2 regions of the Paenibacillus sp. J22P165 genome follow, and region 1 is predicted to be linked to the other one. Evidence: predicted binding sites of a transcription regulator. Region 1 holds the regulator's gene; the other holds the start of a gene.
The links. Region 1 encodes NrdR, which represses ribonucleotide reductase genes. Its sites were predicted from a motif close to AACACNATATATNGTGTT; they were not measured.

Region 1 (11,855 bases):
GGCCTTAACGCGTGGCCCCGTCGATTCTCCGTTCCATTCCCCGTTAGGGTTGTTTCAATATGCGGAACAACAAGGCGAACTGTATCGGTTGGAACAGTTGGCACGCGAGAAGGCCATACAAGGCTCCATATTGGAGCATAAAGAGCAGCTGCTGTTTATCAATATTTCATCACACGTATTAGAAGACCCAGGATTCGTACCAGGCAAAACGTTAGATATCTTACAGAAATATGGACTTAGCCCAAGTAATGTGGTTTTCGAAATTACGGAAAGAAGCTCCATCGAGGACTTCTCGCTCGCCAAAAAAATACTTGCGCATTACCGGACACAAGGCTATCGAATCGCAATTGATGACGCGGGAGCAGGGTACTCTTCCCTTCAAGCGATTGCTGAACTGCAGCCGGATTTTATAAAAATTGATCGCTCACTGATTGAAGATATACATAAGAATAAAGTGAAAGCGTATATTCTCGAAACCTTCGTTACTTTTGCCCAGAAAATGAACATCGCATTGATCGCTGAGGGGATTGAACAGATAGAGGAACTGGCGAAATTAACACAAATGGGTGTGCATTACGCACAAGGATACCTGCTCGGCAAACCCGCCACCTCACCAGCTCGGCTGCAAGATACGCATAAAATGATCATCTGGCAGTATCGCAATGTACAAGGAGGCAATATGACGTGGCATATCGGTGGGTTGAAAACGCCTGTAGGCGTGTTCCATACGCAGACAATGATTTCAGAGATAGCAGATTACTTTAAGAAGAATCAAGAAGCCGTCGGGGTTGTCATCGTACATGACGAGAGACCAATGGGATTAATGATGAGAGAGCGCTTGTTTCAGCATTTGGCGGGGCAATATGCCTACTCCTTGTACTGGAACCGGACAATTGATAGCGTGATGGATGCGACGCCGTTGATTGTTGACGAGCAGGTGGCTGTTGAGCAAGTATCCCTTCTAGCCACATCCCGTGCTATTCACCATTTATACGATCTTGTCATTATTACGAGTAATGGGAAAATGGCTGGCGCTGCGTCGATACGAACGATTCTGGAAAGTATTACGAATGTCAGAATGGAATCCGCTCGTGTGGCTAATCCGCTGACCGGTCTTCCAGGGAATTTACAGATAAATCGGGAATTGAGCAAACGAATTAATGAGAAAGAGCCTTTCCATGTCATCTATGCGGATTTGGATTATTTTAAGTGGTTCAATGATCGATTTGGCTTTCAAAAAGGAGACCAGCTTATCCAATACACAGCGGATGTGATGCAGCAATCGGTCGCATTTTATGGGACACCGTATGATTTTGTAGGGCATGTTGGAGGAGACGATTTCATTGCGATCTCTACGACCGTATCGCCGAAGCTGCTCTGTCAGGAAATCATTAATCGTTTTGAATTGGGCGTAAGGCATTTTTACGAGGGAGAAGAATGGGAGCATGTGGTGGATCGGAGTGGTGTACAAGTGAAGAGCGAGGGGGTCACGTTGTCGCTGTCGTTAGTCATGTGCAGTAGTGAATCCCCCATTGCGCTTGAGCACATTTCGCAAACAGCCGCCCAGTTAAAGAAGCAAGCGAAGGCGCATCAAGGCAGTATCTATTATTTTCAAGCATTGGGTTAATACATACGCAAGTAACGATATCTTACATACTGATCAGAAGGTATAAATCAATTGTTTAAATGAACGGACGATGATGACTTTCTGTTTCCCGATTCGCCTCTCCGAGATTTTCTTAATATTGGCCGGGTGAATCCATACCGCGTCCATTCCCGTTGAAGCCGCGCCGACCACATCGTTACGCCATGAATTTCCAACCATTACACTTTGACCAGCAGCCGTGCTCATCGATTTCAGGGCTTGCTCAAAAATCGCGGGATGCGGCTTTCGCGGACCATCATTCTCGGTCGTAAATAAACGATCCTGATCAAACCAGGAGGTTAGCTTCATCTTCTCCAAGTTGCGTTGCAATCGATTCCGATTGCCATTGCTGATGATAGCCAACTTATAGTGACGAGACAGCGCTTCAAGTGTATCTTCAACCCCCGGGAATAACGCGACGAAATTATCTTCTTTTTCTTCAATTTGATGAAAAAAGGTGCGTGTAAACGCGGTGCTTACTTGCATCGGAAAAGGGTGGAGCGCCTTAATTAAACAAATATGCCGCAGCTCGTCAGGCGAGATGGGGCTTCGGATAGGTGATTTACGATGGCGGCTCCACTCGGCTTTATAGCTATTCAGAGCCTCTTGTGCGGTCAGTTTCGTATCCTCCGTGTCCCATCTTGCTGTGAAATCCTGCATGACTTCAAGAAAAGCGGAATCGAAACATTGCCTGCGATCTAGAATCGTATTATTCATATCAAAGAAAATAACCTTTTTACGTGTGGGTGAGAAAAAAGGACTCATACGGAGAACCTCCTTCTGAAGACCGGACCATCTTAACTGATAAATCGTTGCAAGCAATCGTTTATTTGGGTTCCTTACATGTTTATGTAGGGAACCGTTTTTTTATTTTAATTTCGTATGCTATGATGAAGGAAGTATGTCTAAAATTGGGGTGGAACTTATGGATAAGCTAATTATTATTGATGGCAACTCAATTGCGTTTCGTGCCTTCTATGCGTTGCCGCTGCTCAGTAATTCGAGTGGTTTACATACCAATGCGGTGTATGGCTTCACGACCATGCTGCTGAAATTGATTGAAGAGGAAAAGCCAACCCATTTTCTTGTTGCTTTTGACGCAGGGAAAATTACGTTTCGACATAAAGAATATACCGAGTATAAAGGCGGGCGGGCGAAAACACCGACAGAGCTCTCGGAACAATTTCCTTTAATTAAAGAATTATTGAAGGCTTTTAAAATACCGCAATTCGAGCTGTCCGGCTATGAAGCGGATGATATTATCGGTACGTTGACGAAGGCCGCGGATGCGAAAGGGGAGAAAGTCCTTCTCGTATCTGGGGATAAGGATATGCTGCAGCTCGCTTCAGATCAGGTTACAGTCGCGATTACCCGTAAGGGGATCAGTGAAATGGATCTGTACAATCCCGAAGCGATCCAAGAAAAATACGGTCTAACGCCTAATCAAATTATTGATTTGAAGGGTTTGATGGGCGATACGTCCGATAATATTCCGGGTATTCCCGGCGTAGGTGAGAAGACGGCGCTCAAAATGCTCCATGACTTTGGCACGGTCGAAGAAGTGTTGGCCAACACAGCAAGTCTGAAAGGCAAGATGAAAGAGAAAGTGGAGGAGCATGCCAAGAGTGCCCTCATGAGTAAGGAATTAGCCACGATTTATCGTGAGGTTCCGATGGAAACCGCTTGGGATTCGTTCCGTTATGATGGCTTTGATGGACAAGCGCTATCTAGCATGTTTCGCAAACTAGAGTTCAAGTCGCTGCTGGAGAAGATGGATTTCGGTACTGCCAGCGTAGAAGCCGAAGATCTCGTCGTCGAGAGTCTGGAAGCCGTTGCGGTTACGGAAGCCAATATCGAGACACTGATTGCTCAGTTGGACGACCATGCCGCTATCCACGTGGAAGCTGTAGGTGAGAATCCGCATCAAGCCGTCATGGTTGGTGTTGTATGGTTCGTGGATGATGGGAGCGGGAATACCTCCTACTTCGTACCGTTTGCGCTGCTGCAAAGCAATGCGGGCAAGCCGCTGCGCGATTGGCTCAGCGATGCGTCGAAGAAGAAGCAGCTCTTCGACCTGCACCGTGCGCAGCTGGCGCTGGCTTGGCAGGGCATCCACCTCGCAGGGGTGGATTTCGACGTGCTGCTGGCCGCCTATCTCCTCGATCCGACGGAGTCGAATCTCAGTATGAGCGGCCTGTCTGTGAAATATGGTCTGCCTAACGTGAAGGCAGACGAGGATGTGTTCGGCAAAGGCGCGAAGTTTCGCCTGCCGGAAATGGCTGCGCTTAGCGACCACTTGGGTCGCAAAGCGATGGCGATGGCGCGCATGGTGCCCGTACTGCGCGATGAGTTAGAGAAGAGTGGTATGCACCACCTCTTCTACGAGCTTGAACTGCCCCTCTCCGGCGTTCTCGCGGAGATGGAGATGCGCGGCATCGCGGTGGATGCCGAAGGGCTTAAATCGCTCGGCGTGGAGCTTGGTAAACAACTGGACACGATCATGTCCAGCATTTACAAGCTTGCCGGCGTCGAGTTCAACATCAACTCACCGAAGCAGCTCGGTGAGATTCTATTCGAGAAGCTGGGTCTGCCAGCTTCGAAGAAGACCAAGACCGGCTACTCGACGGATGCCGAGGTGCTCGAGCGCCTTGCGCCCTACAACGAAGTCGTAGGGCAGATTCTCCACTACCGCTCGCTTTCGAAGCTGCAGTCGACGTACGTCGAGGGGCTGCTCAAAGAGGTGCGGCCAGAGACCGGTAAGGTGCATACCTATTACCGTCAGACCATTGCCGCGACGGGACGTCTCAGCAGCCAGTTCCCGAACCTCCAGAACATTCCGATTCGTCTGGAGGAGGGCCGCAAGATCCGCAAGGTTTTCGTTCCATCCGAACCAGGATGGTACATTCTCGCAGCGGATTACTCCCAGATCGAGCTGCGCGTGCTAGCGCACATCTCGCAGGATGAGAAGCTGAAGGAAGCGTTCCTTCAGAATATGGACATTCACACGAAGACGGCGATGGACGTCTTCGGCGTAGAAGAAAGCGCCGTAGACAGCAATATGCGTCGACAAGCGAAAGCCGTTAACTTCGGTATCGTTTACGGCATTAGCGATTACGGTTTGTCCCAGAATTTAGACATTACCCGTCGGGAAGCGGCGCAATTCATTGAACAGTATTTCGCTGTGTTCCAAGGGGTTCGCCGATATATGGATGACATCGTCAAGGATGCTCGCAGGGATGGGTATGTAACGACATTGCTGCAGCGTCGCCGAATGTTGCCCGAAATTACACATTCCAACTTTAATATCCGTTCTTTCGCTGAACGTACCGCAATGAATACGCCTATTCAAGGAACTGCCGCCGATATCATCAAGCTGGCCATGGTTCAAATGGCAGATCGTTTGGTAAAAGACGGACTGAAAAGCCGTATGCTGCTTCAAGTACACGATGAGCTTGTCTTTGAAGTGCCGGCAGATGAGCTAGAAACGATGAAGGCGTTGGTGCCTGAAGTCATGGCAGCAGCACTGAAGCTGGACGTTCCTTTACGTGCGGACGTTGATTTTGGTCTCACTTGGTATGATGCGAAGTAACAAGGAGCAAGCCGTATGTGCTGCGTACGGATTTAACAACTAGAAGGAGGTGAACACCTTGCCTGAGCTACCCGAGGTCGAAACCGTCAAACGAACTTTAAATGAGTTAATCACAGGCAAAACGATCGCTAATGTTGTGGTGAGGCTGCCTCGTATTATCCAAAAGCCGGACGATATTCAGCAGTTTGAAACATTGCTGCAAGGTCAAACGGTTGAAACGATTGAGCGAAGAGGGAAGTTTCTACGCTTCGTGCTCACGGACTACGTGATGGTCTCCCATTTGCGCATGGAAGGCCGTTATGGTTTGTACGCCGGCGATGATCCGCTAGAGTCACATACGCATGTGTTGTTTCGTTTTACAGATGAAAGTGAGCTGCGGTACAAAGATGTGCGCCAATTCGGCACGATGCATCTGTTCCCTAAGGGGGAAGAGCTTGCACAGCCTCCGCTCGTTAAACTCGGTCTTGAGCCGCTCGATGAGGCGTTCACGTACGAAGCGTTTCGCGGTGCCATTGCCCATCGAGCTACGAAGATCAAGCCGCTGCTGCTCAATCAAGCATATATTGTGGGCATCGGGAATATTTATGTAGACGAGTCCCTCTTCTTAGCGGGCATTCATCCCGAAAGGGAAGCTTCCTCGCTGAGTAAGAAGGAGCTAGCGTTGTTGCATGAGTCAATCATTCGAACCCTTCAAGATTCGGTTGATGTGGGCGGATCATCCATTAAATCGTATGTGAATGGACAAGGAGAAATCGGCCTTTTCCAGCACCAATTGAACATTTATGGACGACAATCACAGCCCTGCAAAACGTGTGGGAATGAAATTGTAAAAACAGTTGTAGGCGGCAGAGGGACACACATTTGTCTCACGTGTCAGCCACTTAAGCCCAAGCGGTCAGGAAAGAAGTCGGAGAAATAGGAACGAGAAGCGTACCCTCCCCATATGATATGGAGTACTTAGCCTAGGTAATAGCCCATGCGGCCTGTTATTTAGGTAAAACGCTTAGGAGGGTTTGTATGCTTCCTGTCATTTCTCTGCTCATTTTGGCTTTTGCAGTTTCATTGGACGGTTTCGGTGTTGGTGTCATGTATGGGTTACGCAAAATCCGAATACCGCTGGTCTCAATTGGAATTATATCGCTATGGTCTGGTATTATTATATTTACATCGATGCAGATCGGCGTTTTGATGTCGTCCTTTATGTCCCCAGGGGTTGCCAAACGTATTGGGGCTTTCATCCTTATCGGTATTGGTGTGTGGGCTCTTGTTCAGATGAGACAAGGGCAGAAAAACCAAACGCAACAGGAGCAGCCTGCCAATACGCCAGATCAAGCGGTGGTCAGCAGCATGCCCTACAGCGAGATTCGCAACTCTGGTTATGTGGAGCCGGTGACGTTTGATACGCTGCAGCGCACCAAAGAAATTCTGAGTATTGAGCTAAAACGTTTTGGCCTTGTGATTCAAATATTACGGACGCCTTCCATAGCGGATGTTGATAAGTCAGGGAATATCTCAGCTTCTGAGGCTACATTACTCGGCTTAGCGCTCTCTTTGGATGCTTTCGGAGCGGGCATTGGTGCTGCTCTGATTGGGTTCGTGCCGTTATTAACGGCTTCTGTTATTTCTATTTCAAGCGGATCTTTGCTTGCAGTTGGCTTGCGGATTGGTTTCCGATATGCCGAGATGAACTGGATGAAAAAGTTGTCTATCCTTCCAGGATGTGTACTTATTATCATGGGACTTTTGAAAATGCTATAGTTCACTATCAATGAACTTTTAGGAGAGAAGCGATTATGAATATCGGCTTAACAGGAGGTATTGCCTGTGGAAAAAGCACGGTTAGCCGTATGCTCGTTAGCCGTGGTGCCCTTTTAATCGATGCCGATCAGATTGCTCGTGATGTTGTCGAGCCTGGCAGCCCTGTTCTTGAACAGGTTGCTGCTGCATTTGGACAAGCTGTGATTGGACCCGATGGATCACTGCAACGTAAGATGCTCGGTGAAATCATTTTTGGATCCCCTGAAGCACGGCAACAGCTTGAGGGCTTGCTTCATCCCCCTATTCGTGCAAGGATGCGCGAGCAGATGACAACGTATGAACGGGACTATCCCACCAAGCTGGTTGTGGTCGATGTTCCTTTACTCATAGAATCGAATTTGGTGTCCATGTTTGAGGAGATTATGGTTGTTTATATTCCGCGTCACTTGCAGTTGGAACGATTGATGCAGCGAGATGGCTTGTCTGCAGAGACAGCTCAGCTTCGTCTTGATGCACAGATGTCGATTGAAGAGAAGCGTAAGCTTGCAGATATTGTGATTGATAATAGCGGGACTTGGGAAGAAACCAACATGAGGGTAGAGCGGTTTTGGGCAGGGAAGGGATTAGCATGACGTTCTTTCGGAAAAAGCGAATGTTTGCTATTCTGCTAATTGCTTTTGTCATGATCCTCTTCATGAATAGCGCAATTATAGGCAGAAAGCTGTACCCCATCTACTTTGAGCAGGAGATTAAGCAAAGCGCGGCGAAACACAATATAGACCCTTTTCTAATTGCAGCCATTATTCGAGTTGAAACGAATTATAAATATCATTTAGAATCAAGTAAAGGGGCATTAGGGCTTATGCAGCTTATGCCTGATACCGCTGAATGGATTGTTGAATCGACGAATTTAGGGCCTCATACGCAAGAAGATTTGCTTCGTGTAGATATTAATATTTTTCTGGGATCTTGGTATCTGAATTGGCTGATCAAGCATTATAATGGGAATCTAATCTACGCTATCGCGGCGTATAATGCAGGACAAGGCAATGTGAATAAATGGAAGAATAATCAAGTGTGGGATGGAACCGAGTCGAATATCAGTGATATTCCTTTTGGTGAAACACGGCATTATGTGCAGCGTGTGCTGTATTATTATGAGAAGTATACGAAGCTGTACACGGAGCAATGGAACGAGAACGGAGCTGCTTAGCGGTCTGTGCACAAACAAAGAAGCATTGGACTAGCTCCCGGGGGAGCGAAGAGTCCAATACTTCCTGTTTGGCAGAATCAAAAGCTTGGGCTAATCAAGATTACTTGAATTGACCTGCTAGAGATTGTTCTGCGATTTGCACCAGGCGACGAGTAATGCTACCACCAATAGAGCCAGTGTCACGAGAAGTCATGTTGCCATAGTAGCCATCTTGTGGGATAGCGATACCTAGCTCCTGAGCTACCTCGTACTTCAACTGATCCAAGGCTGCATTAGCTTGTGGAACGACTAAAGTGTTGCTTGAGCTCATGTCTGTTCACCTCCTTGTCGGTTGGTAAATCTATTGTGTGCAGAACGTCAAACTTCAAGACATGTAACATCTGGTAAAGATATTTCCAAGAGAGAAAGGAGAGGAAAGCGAATGAAATGCCCGTTCTGTGACCATTCTGGTACGAAAGTGCTTGATTCCAGGTCTGCCAATGAGAATAAATCCATACGTCGTCGCCGTGAATGCGAGAAATGCGCAAGAAGATTCACGACTTTCGAAATGGTTGAAGAAACACCTTTAATTGTGATTAAAAAAGATGGAAGTCGGGAAGAATTTAGTCGTGAGAAAATTTTACGTGGCTTAATTCGTGCTTGTGAAAAAAGACCGGTTTCCATGGAGCGGCTAGAGATGCTCGTCTCTGAAGTCGAAATGCAGCTTCGTACGACAGCTCATGCCGAAGTCGATAGCCTTGGCATTGGTGAAATTGTGATGGAGCAATTGTACCCCGTCGATGAAGTGGCCTACATTCGCTTCGCCTCTGTCTATAGGCAATTCAAGGACATCAATATGTTCTTGAAGGAGTTAACGCAAATATTGGGAAAGCATGATGTTGGTCTACTTAGGGACAAATAAGTAGCACCTGCTGCACAAATGACACAAAGCCGCATCACCTCGTGATCGTATCATGAGGGGGTGCGGCTTTTCTAGGTTCACCTTTTGATAAGGAAAGTTGTTTAGTGAGTATTAACTGTTGTTGTTACAACTAGATTGTTCGTTGTTGAGGTGGAGGTAGAAGTTGAAGTGGAGGTCGAGGTCGAGGAGGCTGTGAACGATAAGGTTTCTAAGTTGACCGTTACCCCAATGGTGAGCCCCGTATTAATTACTAAACTAGCTGTCGTTAAAGTCGTCAAGTAGCTTAATTGAAGAACACCATTTACAAATACATTGTAGTATCCATTACTTCCAGGAACCGTCAGACTATTGGTTGGCAAGTTAGCTCCTGTGTCGTCTCTAAAGCTAGATGAAAGAATCGTAGTCACGCCTCCAAGAATGTTTCCTAATACCACATTAGCCGTAAATCGTTTGACAAGCGGGGTAAGCGTCGTTGTTGTCGTAGTAGATGTTGTTGTTGATGTAGATGTTGTAATTGTTCCTGAAACAACACTAGTCGCTGTTAAATGGAGTGTAATCAAGTGTTCGCTCATGGTTGTCCTCCTTTTGGCAGGGGTAGATGCAACTCTAGTACTTGCTATATCATATGTTCAAAAAAACTAGTTTGATTGGGAAATTCAGAGGGTGACACGAATTGATTTGTTTTTTTTCGAAATGTGACAAAAAATAAAAAAAAGACAGCGCATGGTGCGCTGTCTTTGGCTGCTTCATAGGGGGAAAGTCAATAACGACGCGCCCTCATGAGCTTTTGAAAAAAAAAAATTCTATTGACATCAACCGACTGTATTTTTGTTAGCGATAAGGCATAATTCGGTTATTGAATGCGTTTGTCCAGTTCACTTCGAAGAAAGTGAATGAACCGAATGGCTTCATCCGACGTTAATAAATTGCTGCCAAACGAGAATGAGAACATGTCCAAAATATCATGATCAGGAAGATGCAAGCTGTCAATCAATTGCATGACGTCTAGACTCATATTACCGTCAATCACCGTTTTATTCATGAAACAGATTCCTCCTTTGTCGTACTGTCATCATCGGATGGAGGCGGTAGCTGGCTGACATTTTGGACAATCAGAATTGCCAATTTAGTCCCTCTAGCTTTGCGTCACCACTTTTCAGTGGTTTTGCCTTTATCATACCGATAACGTCTTTATATCAAAACTATATCACAGGTTAGGATTATCGTGCTATTAATTACATTAATTCGAAGGATGGTTGAAGCATATGTCCGTCAATAGCCCAAAATCCAGCAAAAAAATTCAAGAATTAGATATTGTTGAGGTAGCAAAGGCGTTAGGCATTGATCAAGCTCGTTTACTTGCTTATGTTTATAATCGACAAGAAGCTATTCATGCTCATATCCATGTAGTGCCAGTTTCTTCTTCGGAACCATCTTAGCTAAAAAAAAGCACCGCAACAAAAGAGTTGCAGTGCTTGGATGAATGCTTACACCATGATTTTGCAAATATCGTTCGTAAATTCAACTGGATCTTGCAAAGGCAAACCTTCAATAAGAAGGGCTTGATTATACAAGAGCGCCGTGTAAAGGTTTAGTTTCTCTTTATCTTTCTCAAAAGCATCCTTCAAGGAAGCGAACACGTCATGGTTGACGTTGATTTCTAAGACTTTCTCTGCCTTAACATTTGGGTTGTTCGGCATTGCGTTCAAGATTTTTTCCATTTCGATGGTGACATCGCCGTCTGTGGATAAGCATACAGGATGCTTTCTCAAGCGCTTAGAAGCTTTAACGCTTGTCACTTTGCCAGCTAATAAGCCATTCATATAATCGAATAGATCTTGATTTTCCTTTTTGTCAGATTCCGAATCGTTCTGGTTATCCTCTACATCAATACCAAGGTCCCCGCTTGAAACCGATCTGAATTCCTTCTCTTTGTAAGTCATGATCATTTTGATTGCAAACTCATCAATATCATCAGTGAAGTATAGAATCTCGTAACCTTTATCAGTTACAAGCTCCGTTTGCGGAAGCTTATCAATTCTTTCCATCGACTCACCCGAAGCATAGTAAATGTACTTTTGGTCTTCTGGCATTCTGGATACATACTCGTCCAATGTGACAAGCTGTTTCTCCTTGGAAGAGGAGAACATCAATAGATCCTGCAGAAGCTCTTTATGCGTGCCGTAGTCGCTGTAAACACCGAATTTAAGCTGTCTGCCGAAGGATTTGTAGAATTGCTCGTATTTCTCTCTCTCGTCCTTCAGAAGGCTTTGCAGCTGCCCTTTAATTTTGCTAGAGATATTCTTCGCAATTAATTTGAGCTGACGATCGTGCTGCAACATCTCGCGGGAGATGTTGAGGGATAAGCTCTCGGAATCCACCATACCTTTGACGAAGGAGAAATAGTCAGGAAGCAGATCCGCACATTTATTCATAATGAGAACGCCGTTCGCGTAAAGCTCCAAGCCTTTCTCATATTCTTTGGAATAGTAGTCATAAGGCATGTTTTCAGGGATGAAAAGAATCGCTTGATACACTACCGCGCCATCTGCACTCACATGAATATGCTTCAGCGGTTTGTCGAAGCCGTAGTGTTTCTCGTGATAGAACTTCTCGTAGTCCTCAGGAGTAAGCTCGCTTTTGTTCTTTCTCCAGATCGGCACCATGCTGTTTACATGCTGCTCTTCTTGATAGTCCTCAAATTCGCTCTCGCTGCCTTCTTTGAGACGCTTGCTTGTGATGTCCATTT
Region 2 (11,855 bases), on a different contig from region 1:
TATCCCAGAAATCATCAAATTACGTTTCAGTTCCGCTGTCTGCATGGGTACCACCTCCTTACACTGTTGTTATTTTTAGTTTCAACTCTTCAATTTTGTTCGCTACCTGCACGCGGAGCACAATCTTAACACCACGCTCACCAAACAGTTCACAGCCCGTCGTCACAAGGAGGAACAATGTTAAGCCCATCTTACGAATAAAAATCAAATCGCAAGGCTTTCCTTCAAACTTGGCATACTGCTCTTTCATTGTCAGAAGCAGGTGCTTTCCTTCATCAAGGCTCATTTCACCTGATTGTAAGCAATCCTCTAATAAGAAAAGAAACAAAGTTTCTTCAAAGCTGTACACCGCAGTCGCACCTAAAAAGGGGGAAGCATATTCAATCGTCGCTAGAGAAACAATGTTACGCTTGATTAGCTCCAATTTGTCTATTTTTAGATCACTCGGAACGATAGAGAACACATCCGCTAGTTCGTCCAGAGATAGATCATCTTTCATATTTAAAATTTTATCGATACGCGCCAGCATCTGCCCCTTCGGGAAAAACGTTTCCTGTCCCGTAAACGCTGATTTCCGTATAAACCATTCCTCAGGAACTAAGTTTTTCCGTTTCCAGCGATATAATTGACCATAGGATATACCTGTTAGCTCTAATAGCTCTTTTTTGGAAATCAAATCCTCTTCCAACGTACATCCCTCCTTTGCAAATTTAATGTAACATAACATTGTTACGTTGACATCAGCCTTGAGACTGAACCCCAATCAGTCCTGGATACGATTCCATATTTGTAACTCGATTTTTTCGACTTACAGCAGCTACATCGTCTCTTTCTCAGCCTGTAACTCGAATTTTTCGACTTACAGCAGCTACATCGTCTCTTTCTCATCCCGTAACTCGATTTTTTCGACTTACAGCAGCTACTTCGCCTCTTTCTCATCCTGTAACTCGATTTTTTCGACTTACAGCAGCTACTTCGCTTCTTTCTCAGCCTGTAACTCGAATATTTCGACTTACAGCAGCTACATCGTCTCTTTCTCATCCTGTAACTCGATTTTTTCGACTTACAGCAGCTACTTCGCCTCTTTCTCATCCCGTAACTCGATTTTTTCGACTTACAGCAGCTACTTCGCCTCTTTTTCATCCCGTAACTCGATTTTTTCGACTTACAGCAGCTACTTCGCTTCTTTCTTATCCTGTAACTCGACTTTTCGACTTAAGGGCCTTATCACCACCAATTGGCTGAGTACAAACCTCAAAAAAACCACCCAGCAACCGCTGAGTGGTTCATTTCTTCACTTCTATGTTTCACTTCTTAAAATATAAAGTCATCGTCCGTCAAAGCCTCGACGTGAATCGTGCGCACATAACCATTGCCTTTTTTGGAGAAAAAGTCATGCTGCTTCGTCTTCGTGCTCAGTCCGTTCAATACAATCGGGTTGATCTCCTCTTCCGGGAACATCGGTTCAACACCCAGATTCATGAACGCCTTATTCGCATTATAGCGCAAGAATGCTTTCACTTCGTCTGCTAGACCTAGCGGTCCGTACAGACTATCCGTATAGCCTTCTTCATTCGCATGAAGCTCTTTCAACAGCGCACACAGCGTCGCGTACGCCTCATCTTGCTCAGCTGGGCTAAGCTCCGCGTAGACCTCTTGTGCCAACACGCCGATGTACAACCCGTGGATGCTCTCATCGCGTAGAATCAAGTCAATGATTTCGCCGCTGCTCGTCATTTTACCTTGGCCAGCCAAGTACAACGGATAATAGAAACCGCTATAGAACAAATAGCTTTCTAGCAAAACAGACGAAGCCATCGCTAGATACAGCTCTTTGGTCGTATTAATATTTTCATAGTAATGTGAAATCTTATTCGCTTTAAACTGCAAGTGTGGATTGCGCTCCACCCATTGGAACAGCTCGTTGATCTCTTCTGTCGTAGACAGCGTCGTGAAAATCGAACTATAAGACTTCGCATGAATCTGCTCCATCATTCCCATGAAGCTAAGCACAGCTTTGCGCTGAAGCCCATCAACATGCTCGAGAATCTTCGGCATCCCAACGCCGCCTTGCATCGTATCAAGCAAAGTAAGACCGCCAAGCACTTTCATATACAATTCACGCTCAACGTTGCTAAGTGTAATCCAGGACATTTTATCATCAGACAATGGAATCTCTTCATCTGTCCAAAATTGCATAATATTTTGATTCCAGAACGTATTCGTAAAATCATCATCAGGTCGGTTCCAATTTACCGCTTTACGAACGATTGGTTTATTTAGAGTAGGTGCAGTTGTCATGATTGGTAATCCCCTTCCTAATTATACCGAGCAGCTTACACATTCCTCAACGGATAGCTGATTGGTTCGTGTGTAGTAGAGCGATTTAAGTCCTTTGTGTGCCGCATACAGGTATAATTTAGCAAGTTGTCTTGTTGAAACATCACTGTTTACGTGTAAAATGGTCGAGATCCCTTGATCCACATGCGTTTGAATCTCCGAAATGAGGTCAAGAATTTTGAACTGATCCATTTGATAAGCAGATTTATAGTAGAAGAAATTGTCACGTGCCATAAATGGCATCGGATAATATGTTGTTGAGTTCGCATACGTACGTGTCTCAATCGGTTCAACAATCGGCATAACGCTGGAGGTTGAATTTTGAATATATGAGATACTTTGCGTCGGCGCTACTGCCAAACGATACGCATGATAGAGACCGTGCTTCTGAACGTTCGCTTGCAACGCTTTCCAGTCGTCTGGAGACGGAATCGGCATGCCTTCGAATAAACCTTTCACTTTGTCCGACAAGGGGCGGTAATCTATTTCTGTATAACGGGTAAAATAGTTCCCATTCGCATACTCGGACAGCTCAAAGCCTTCAAAAGTTTGCCCGGATTCTTTGGCAATCTCCATACTTTTTTCGATGGAATAGAAATTCATCGCTGCAAAGAAGGTACGAACGAAATCCTTCGCTTCGGCACTCTCATAAGCAATTTTGTTCTTAGACAAATAACCATGTAAGTTCATTACACCAAGACCGACAGAATGCAGCTCACGGTTCGCTTTAGCGACACCTGGCGCATTGCTGATCGTCGTCATATCACTCACCGAAGTTAGGGCAATCATGCCTTCATGGACGGTTTCGCGCAACTTCTTACGATCCATGACATTTGCAATGTTCATAGAAGCTAGGTTACAGCTAATATCGCGAAGAATGACATCTTCTTGCCCGTAATCATTAATTTCAGATGTTTCCTGCAATTGGAATATCTCTGTACAAAGATTGGACATCTTGATCGTCCCAATCCCTTTCAGAGCATGATCCTTATTCGCATTCGTACGATTCATCATATATGGATAACCGGATTCCAGTTGAGTTGTCGCAATTTTGGTCAGCATATCACGTGCCTGCATGACGACTTTCTTTTTCACTTTCGGATTCGCTAGTAGTTCATCATACATCTCATCCATATCAAGATCATCGAGATGCTTGCCATAAGCTTGAAGAACAGTGTAAGGTGCAAAAATATGTAGAGGCTTGTTTTCCTCCGCCAGCTTATAAAACTTATTCGGAACAATAAGTCCGATCGAAAGAGTTTTCAGACGAGATTTCTCATCCGCGTTAATTTTCTTACTATCCAGGAATTCCAATACATCCCAGCCAAAAATGTTGTAATACGCCGCGCCTGAGCCCTTACGTTGCCCCATTTGATCCGCGTAGGAGAACGCATCCTCCATCAGCTTAAGAACAGGGATAATACCTTTCGCTGCGCCCTCAACGCCTTTAATCGTTTCACCGCGCCCGCGAAGCTTGGATAAATTCACGGCAACCCCGCCGCCAATTTTGGAAAGCTGCATGCATGTTGCGAGCACATAGTTGATGGAGTTTAAGGAATCGTCCATTTCCAACAAGAAGCAAGAAACCATTTCCCCTCGACGACTCTTACCTGCGTTCAAGAATGTAGGTGTCGCTGGCTGCAAGCGCTGCTCCATCATGGATACCGCAAGCACGCGAGCTGTCTCGGCGTTTCCGCGACCTAAGTACAGAGCTACAATCGCTACGCGATCTGGGAAATGCTCCAGGTACAACGTCTTATCATCACTGCGTAAAGCATAATCTGTATAAAATTTCGAAGCTGCCATATACGAAGCAAACTTGAATTGATTGTCATGTGCAATTTGGTAGACGCTGTTCACTTCATCTTCGGTGTATTTGTCATATACGTTTTCGTAGAAGTTATTGTCGATCATGTAACGAACCTTCGAAGAGGTATCGGGGAACGTGAGGCTTTTGCTGTGGACTTCCTTCATAAACACTTCTACAGCTTCTTTATCCTTCTCTAATTGGAAGAAACCATCCGTACCGCGTTGCATTAATTCATTATTAAGTTCAATGTGCCGCAATTGCTTGTACCCCCTGAACAAATCGTTCTACATCATTTTTGGTGCCAGATAATTCGAATTTCGTTAAAACGGGAACATCGTAAAGTGCAGAGATCGTATCTGCGCTTTTGGCGAAGCCATCACCCCAGTTGCGATTACCGCTAGCTGCTACGCCTTGAAGACGAGAAGAATTACTTTCTAGGAAAGAAGCTACCTTGGGAGGAATTTGACCAAAACCAGTTGTGTACGTCACGAGAACGAATGGCTCGTCCATCGTCATCGCTTCCTCAATTTGAACTGCAGGCATTTGGAGTTTCGCAATAAAACGGCGAACATTTCCAGTCTTCGAATCGTAAGCAATTATCATAGCTTCCGTCTCCTATCATTTTCAATTCTCTCTATCTTGTGCCAACACGTGCTAGTAACCTATATGTAGTAAAGAAGCTCATTCTATCGTCTGTCACTCGTGGGTGATACTACCCTGTAATCGACAGAATCTGCGTTTTCCAATTAACTCCGTACGCGGTCAAAAAAGCTTAAAACCTGCGGTTTCACTTGGTTTCCGGCGCTATTTGAGCCTTCAGCCAGCAATCTCGCAATGCGCTTTTCATCACGACATCTAGTTGATAGATTCAAATTTATATCAATATATTGTGTTTGTCAACGAGCAAAACGGCCTATTTACATTTCCAAAACACCAGATCCTAGACGGGGCGTGGCTCGATAGGTTTAGAAAAAATATTTTAATTTTTCACTTGATTTTTTCAGAAATGTCGAAATGCCTAGGACCATTATCACCTACTAGATCTAGTTGCAACTTCTCTCTCATTCACCCTCTTTAAACCTTCTCAGAGACCCTCTAGAGGCTTCAGAACACTTCGATTGAAACTCTATGCCTCCGACAAAAAAAAGCTATCCATGCGCACACGAGGGTGCCATGAATAGCTTAACTCAATAACTCAACTGTTGCGTTGTTGGAAATCCGTCATGAATTCAGCTAGTGCTTTACAAGATGCGTAAGGGACTGCGTTATACGTAGAAGCACGTAAACCACCCACGCTGCGGTGACCTTTCAATCCAACGAACCCTTGCTGTTCGGTTTCTTTAATGAACTTCTTCTCCAACTCTTCATCTTGCAATCGGAACGTAATGTTCATCATAGAACGGCTGCTTAGATCCACCGGACCGCGATAGAAGCCATTGCTGCTATCAATTGCGCTATAGATAAGCCCTGATTTTTCTACATTATTCTTCTCAATTACTGTTAATCCGCCTTGCTCCTCAATCCATTTCAACACCAGATTCACCATATAGATGGAGTACGCTGGCGGCGTGTTGTAAAGTGAATTGTTTTTGCTGTGCGTCTCGTAGCGCATCATCGTTGGAATCGTTTTAGGCAGATCTTGAAGAAGATCGTCTTTAATGATCGCAACGGTCACACCAGACGGTCCAAGGTTCTTCTGTGCTCCCGCATAGATCATGCTGAACTTCGACACATCTACCGGGCGGCTCAAAATATCACTAGACATGTCACCAATCAGAGGAATGTTGCCTGTTTCCGGGAAACTTTGGAATTGTGCACCTTCAATCGTCTCATTGGACGTGATGTGCAAGTAAGCTGAATTCGGATCTAGGTTAATGTCGCTCAATGCAGGAATTTTCATGAATTTCTGTTCTTTCGAACTAGCTGCAAGAGAAACTTCTCCGAATAGTGCCGCTTCTTGTACAGCTTTCTCAGCCCAAGCACCTGTCAGCACATAGCTGCCAACCTTGCCAGCCTTCAAGAAATTCATAGGGATCATGGAGAACTGAGAGCTCGCCCCACCTGTCAAAAAGAGAATTTGGTACCCATCAGGAATACCAAAAATACGTTTCAATAACGTTTGAGTTTCATTATGTACTTGCTCATATTCCGAACTACGGTGAGAAATTTCCATGATGGACATGCCAATACCCTTAAAATCAACAAACTCCTCTTGCGCTCTTTGAAGTACTTCGAGCGGTAACGCCGCAGGCCCTGCGTTAAAGTTAAAGGCCCTGTTTCCCATGAGTGACCACACCTTTGCTTTTGTATTATGGCTATGATAGCAATATTCTGATCAAGCATCAAGTAAAACCTCAAACAAGCTCTCCAAGCGCAGGTCGAATACCGCTGTAAATCGCAACCATTTCCTCCAGCTTCATCCGAACAAGACCGCTCGAAGACGGGCATACATAATCGACAACACCGTCTACCATAGGATTCGGTTGAATCCCCCATACGATGCCTCTGCGGCCGCTATACTGCTCATAAACACCTTTCCCCACAAAGCACACGACCTTAGGTCGGTAGTAGTCAATTTTCGCTTTCAAAATACGTCTGCCCTCTCGATACTCCTCCGCCGTGATTTCCGCTGCGGTTAGAGAGGGGCGTGCTACGATATTTGTGAAGCCGTACCCGATTTGAAGGAGATCGCCATCCTCTTGCGGTTTGTAGAGCCTGGGCGTTAAACCCGCTTGCAGCAGGATGCGATAGAATCGATTACTCGGATTCGCATAATGATGCCCCGTTTCGCCAGATCGAATACTCGGGTTATAACCAACGAAGAGAATTTGCAGCCCCTCCGCGATATGATCTGATATTGCCGCTAATTCCAAGCGTGCACCGCCTTCTATCTCTCATTATATGAACTTTAAATTCTCATAAGATTTGCCCAGCACGCTGGTTGTATCTCCTTTTAACCACGAGTCAACTAACGTGCTATAGACGGATCGGAAATCCACCTCATATTTTAAATCATCATTGTCTAGGTTACTCAAGTTGGGATAGGCGCCATACAGCCCGCCTTTTACTTTACCGCCAATAACGAACATCGGCGCCGCTGTACCGTGGTCTGTCCCACCGCTTCCGTTCTCTTTCACGCGACGTCCGAACTCCGAAAATACCATCACAGCCACACGATCCTGTAATCCTTGAGCCTGCAAATCCTGGTAGAAGGCCGTCAGCCCTTCATCGACTTGAGTAAGCATTTGTGCATGCTGCTGCTTTTCATCCGCATGATCATCAAATCCACCCACCTCTACATTGAAGAGTCGCGTACCCGACTTTCCAGCCATTAGCTTCGTCACGAGTTGCAAATCTCTAGCAAAATTCGAATTCGGGTACTCTATTTTCTTTGTATAGGTGGCGGCAAGTGATTGAATCGCTTCGACGCTCTTATAGGCTTCTGACCCTCTGGTTGATGCAACGCGCAGCTGTTCCAACGGATTGGATGCCCCATACATATCCAAGAAGGCTTTGGTTATTCTATTCTTGTCCATGAGTGCCGTCTTAGGATCAAATACATGATAGGATTCCAGGGATTGAATCACGGGAAAGCTGGATTGATCTGAGGCGAATGCTTTGCTGCCTGAACCGCCAATTTGAATCACTTTGAGCGGGTTTGGATTATGCTGCAAGGAAGACTCCGCGTATCTGGCCAACCAGCCGCTGCGGCTCATCTTTGCAGGTTCTGCCGTTTGCCAGATCTCCATAGAGCGAAAGTGGGAACGATTAGGCTCGGGATAACCAACTCCTTGTATAATAGCCATTTTGCCTAACTTATACAACGCCGCTAAGCCCGCGAGACTGGGATGCAGGCCAACTTGATTATTAAGGGTCAAGACTTCTTTTTGCGCATACGCCAGCGTTGGGCGCGTATCATAGTATATGCCTTGTCCATATGGAATCAACGTATTGATGCCGTCATTCCCGCCGCTTAATTGCACAACAACTAGCACCGGGTCATCCACGTCGGATTCGGAACTACCAGCCCATAGGGATTTCCCTGTTTCTGTGAACAGTGCACCGCCAAGCCCCAGGGTTGCGAATAACGCCGTACCTTTGATCAGAAAATCTCTTCTCGTTAATTTCACAAAGTTCCCCCCTATTTCATTTGAGCTTCTGGACTGATCAATACAAGCTGCAATAGACCACGCAAACCTGTCAGCTTTTGCTTCACTTGCGCGTTATGTACAATGGTATCGTCTGCATAAGCACTTAAACTTCGCTGTGTTTGTTCCGATAAATCTGTAATCCCCATGCGCTCTGCATAAATCTTCGCCCATGCCAATGAGGATTCTCCTTGATCAGGTTTCATTTCTGGCGCGCTCAGCTGTTGTCCGTTCATTTGCTTCGCAATACCCTCCGCGAACTGATATCTGGCCAATAAGCAATTCGTTGTGAGCCATGTGGCGCCGCCTCTCCAGCCTGCAACGTCAGGAGGTACGAATAGTTCCTGGCCCATCTTCCGCATCGCTTGTGCATGCCCCTTGGCGACAGAGAGCTTGCAGCATTTGAGAATACCAGCTACATAATCAGCCGGTGTTTTGATGAGCGCCATCCTATGATTCTCTGCGTAGAATTCATCGGATAGGAATAGTTCTTGCAGCACTTCCCCCACGGTTTGCTTTTGCGTGATTAATGCTGCTAGGCTCTGAACCCAGCTATCCGAAGGTGTATCGGTTGCAAAATAGTGCAACAACTTAACAGCTAAGAACAATGGCAATGCTTTTTGATGAAATAAAATGTCAATCACATCATCTGCATCTAACTTACCGCTTTCTCCCAGCAATGTTTTGGCATCGTTATCGTGTTGCTTCGCATTATAGTTCACTTTATGTTCGTTCTTATTGTACGACCAGCCAGTGAACGCCCGCGCCGACTCCTTCACATCCGTCTCGGTATAATGGCCGATACCCAGCGTGAATAGCTCCATCACCTCACGGGCATAATTTTCATTCGGCTTGCCCTTCTTGTTCTGATTCACATCCAGCCAAATCATCATGGCAGGGTCCTTGCCGATTTCAGTGAGCAGCTCTTTAAAGTTCCCCAGGGCATGTGTTCGAAAAAGTTCATTTTGCTTCGCCATAAGCGAAGCATCCCTCACCTTGTAATTCGCCGTCGCGAAATGCCCATGCCAAAACAGCGTCATCTTCTCAATGAGCGGCGTAGGGGAATTGACCATGCGATAAAGCCAATATATCTGCTGATCCACGAGTTGCAACGGGTCTAAGGTCTTCTTACCATCCGTATGAAATTGATCGAAAAGAACGGGATCCGGTGCTTTATCAAGCAATTTCTCACCCCTGACTAAACGCCGAACCGTTTCTTCCCTGCCTAACGACAAGCAAGCCGCAACCTCCTCTTTCGTTGAACCAAAACCTGCACGCCGTAACAAATGAACAACTTCTGTGTTTGTCCACTGGGCTCCCATATTCTCCCCACCGTTCATTTTTTACCATACTGTACCATATAAATGTGTCAAAAGTGTGTAGAAATACAAAAAGGCCAAGTCTAGTGACTTGGTCCTTTTTTGATATGTATACCTATGCGTTACATTTATGCTCGTCCCGAAAGTTGCTCAGCAAGCGTAAGGAAAGATCCGACTACACGACGTATTCTCTTATCGATATCGGGTTGAATGTCTTCGTAACTAGCATCTACACGGAAGCTCTTCCGTTGATCCCCACCAATGGAAATCCATTCCGGACAGTTTATTCCGTGTAGATTGCGGACCGTCGTCTGCATCTGTGTCAGCGAGCTGACAGCAACTGCTCCACCAGAGGAGCTAATAGATAGCACAGCTTTATTCTTGAAATGATCTTGTCCAACATGATCGAGCGCATTTTTCAATACTCCCGACATACCGCTGTGATATTCTGGGGTTGCTAGTACAATCGCATCGGCGGACAGCATCGCATGTTTAAATGCCTCCAAGGCTGGGTGAGTGTCCCCTTCATCTTCAGGCGAATAGAACGGTAAAGGTGTTCGGTATAGATCTAGGAGTGCTACATCATGTTGTTCCTGCATAGCCAACTGCTGAATATATGCGGCAAGTCGTGTACTTGTAGCAGCGCTATGATTACTTCCCGCAACAATCGTAATTTTCATTAATTTCATCCTTCCTTTGTAAACATCTCTCGCTAATTATACCTGACAATTATACTTTGTATATACTTATGTTTAGTAATTAATAAAAAGAAAACTGCTCCTCCATAGCGTCCTATGAAGGGGCAGTTTCTATGATCATACTCTATAAGTGCTAAAGATTAGCAATCGAAGTAAAGGTTGTACTCGTGCGGGTGAATACGGATTGCAACTTGTTTCGCTTCGCCGCGTTTCAAGTCGATGTAGTTATCGATGAAGTCTTGTGTGAATACGCCGCCTTCAAGCAAGAAGTCGGAATCCGCTGCAAGAGCATCCAAAGCTTCGTCTAATGTACCAGGAACGCTGCGGATTTCAGCTTTCTCAGCATCTGACATTTCATAGATGTTAGTATCGAAAGGACCGTATCCAAGAGCACGTGGATCGATTTTCTTTTTGATACCGTCAAGACCAGCCATCAACATTGCTGCGAAAGCAAGGTATGGGTTAGCTGTGCTATCAGGTGTACGGAACTCAATACGGCAACCTTTTGGTGTCACAGCTGCGATTGGAATACGAACTGCTGCAGAACGGTTACCTTTGGAGAATACAAGGTTTACCGGAGCTTCGTAACCAGGAACTAGACGTTTGAAGGAGTTTGTACTTGGGTTCGTGATCGCGATCAACGCTGGTGCGTGATACAGGATACCACCGATGTAGTTGATAGCCATTTCGGAAAGGTTAGCATATGCGCCTTTTTCGTAGAACAAAGGGTTACCTTCGTTGAAAATGGACATATGAACGTGCATTCCGCTACCGTTGTCACCAAATAGTGGTTTCGGCATGAAAGTAGCTACTTTACCGTATTCTCTCGCTGTGTTAGCAACGATGTACTTGTATTTAAGCAGGTTGTCTGCTGTTTTAGTCAATGTGTCAAAACGGAAGTTGATTTCAGCTTGACCAGCTGTTGCCACTTCGTGGTGATGACGTTCGATGCGTAGACCTGCGTCAGCAAGCTTATTACACATTTCGGAACGGATATCTTGTTGAGAATCGATTGGAGCTACTGGAACGTAACCGCCTTTAACTGGAACTTTATAAGCAAGGTTACCGCCTTCTTCTTTACGGCCTGTGTTCCAACCAGCTTCTTCGGAGTCAACTTCGAAGTAAGATTTGTTCATGCCATTTTCGAAACGTACATCATCAAAAATGAAGAATTCGGATTCTGGTGCGAAGTATGCAGTTGTACCAACACCAGTTGTTTGCAAATACTCTTCAGCCTTTTGAGCGATGCTACGTGGATCACGGTCATAACGGTCGCCTTCAGGTGTATGGATGTTGCTCATAATTACTAGTGTAGGGTGTGCTGTGAAAGGATCTACATACGCAGTTTCCGTATCTGGCATCATTACCATGTCAGATTGTTCAATACCACGGAATCCTGGGATGGATGAACCGTCAAAAGCTACGCCATTTACGAATGTTTCTTCATCTACTTCTGTAGAAGGCAAAGAGATATGTTGCGCTTTACCGGAAAGACCAACGAAACGAAAATCTACCCACTCAATATTTTTTTCCTTGATAA

Region 2: nrdI (class Ib ribonucleoside-diphosphate reductase assembly flavoprotein NrdI) is a predicted target of NrdR. The motif match lies at 5,027-5,044, and genes of this name have one in related genera.

The regions. Positions count from the first base shown of each region.
Region 1 covers NZ_JCAUAP010000003.1:370,136-381,990, reverse strand. Annotated here, with positions in the region: gene AC58QM_RS09425 (GGDEF domain-containing protein) at 1-1,627, shown strand, start outside; gene AC58QM_RS09420 (HAD family hydrolase) at 1,661-2,410, opposite strand; gene polA (DNA polymerase I) at 2,571-5,234, shown strand; gene mutM (DNA-formamidopyrimidine glycosylase) at 5,293-6,153, shown strand; gene AC58QM_RS09405 (MntP/YtaF family protein) at 6,252-6,992, shown strand; gene coaE (dephospho-CoA kinase) at 7,028-7,624, shown strand; gene AC58QM_RS09395 (lytic transglycosylase domain-containing protein) at 7,621-8,205, shown strand; gene AC58QM_RS09390 (alpha/beta-type small acid-soluble spore protein) at 8,306-8,515, opposite strand; gene nrdR (transcriptional regulator NrdR) at 8,627-9,106, shown strand; gene AC58QM_RS09380 (DUF4183 domain-containing protein) at 9,208-9,678, opposite strand; gene AC58QM_RS09375 (hypothetical protein) at 9,960-10,148, opposite strand; cyclic di-GMP riboswitch class I at 10,191-10,286, opposite strand; gene AC58QM_RS09370 (hypothetical protein) at 10,372-10,545, shown strand; gene htpG (molecular chaperone HtpG) at 10,594-11,855, opposite strand, start outside.
Region 2 covers NZ_JCAUAP010000001.1:657,892-669,746, reverse strand. Annotated here, with positions in the region: gene AC58QM_RS02990 (polymer-forming cytoskeletal protein) at 1-45, opposite strand, end outside; gene AC58QM_RS02985 (YhbD family protein) at 59-688, opposite strand; gene nrdF (class 1b ribonucleoside-diphosphate reductase subunit beta) at 1,315-2,301, opposite strand; gene nrdE (class 1b ribonucleoside-diphosphate reductase subunit alpha) at 2,323-4,407, opposite strand; gene nrdI (class Ib ribonucleoside-diphosphate reductase assembly flavoprotein NrdI) at 4,394-4,753, opposite strand; gene serC (3-phosphoserine/phosphohydroxythreonine transaminase) at 5,346-6,434, opposite strand; gene AC58QM_RS02960 (mismatch-specific DNA-glycosylase) at 6,505-7,023, opposite strand; gene AC58QM_RS02955 (DUF1501 domain-containing protein) at 7,048-8,280, opposite strand; gene AC58QM_RS02950 (DUF1800 domain-containing protein) at 8,292-9,620, opposite strand; gene AC58QM_RS02945 (NADPH-dependent FMN reductase) at 9,746-10,297, opposite strand; gene glnA (type I glutamate--ammonia ligase) at 10,456-11,855, opposite strand, start outside.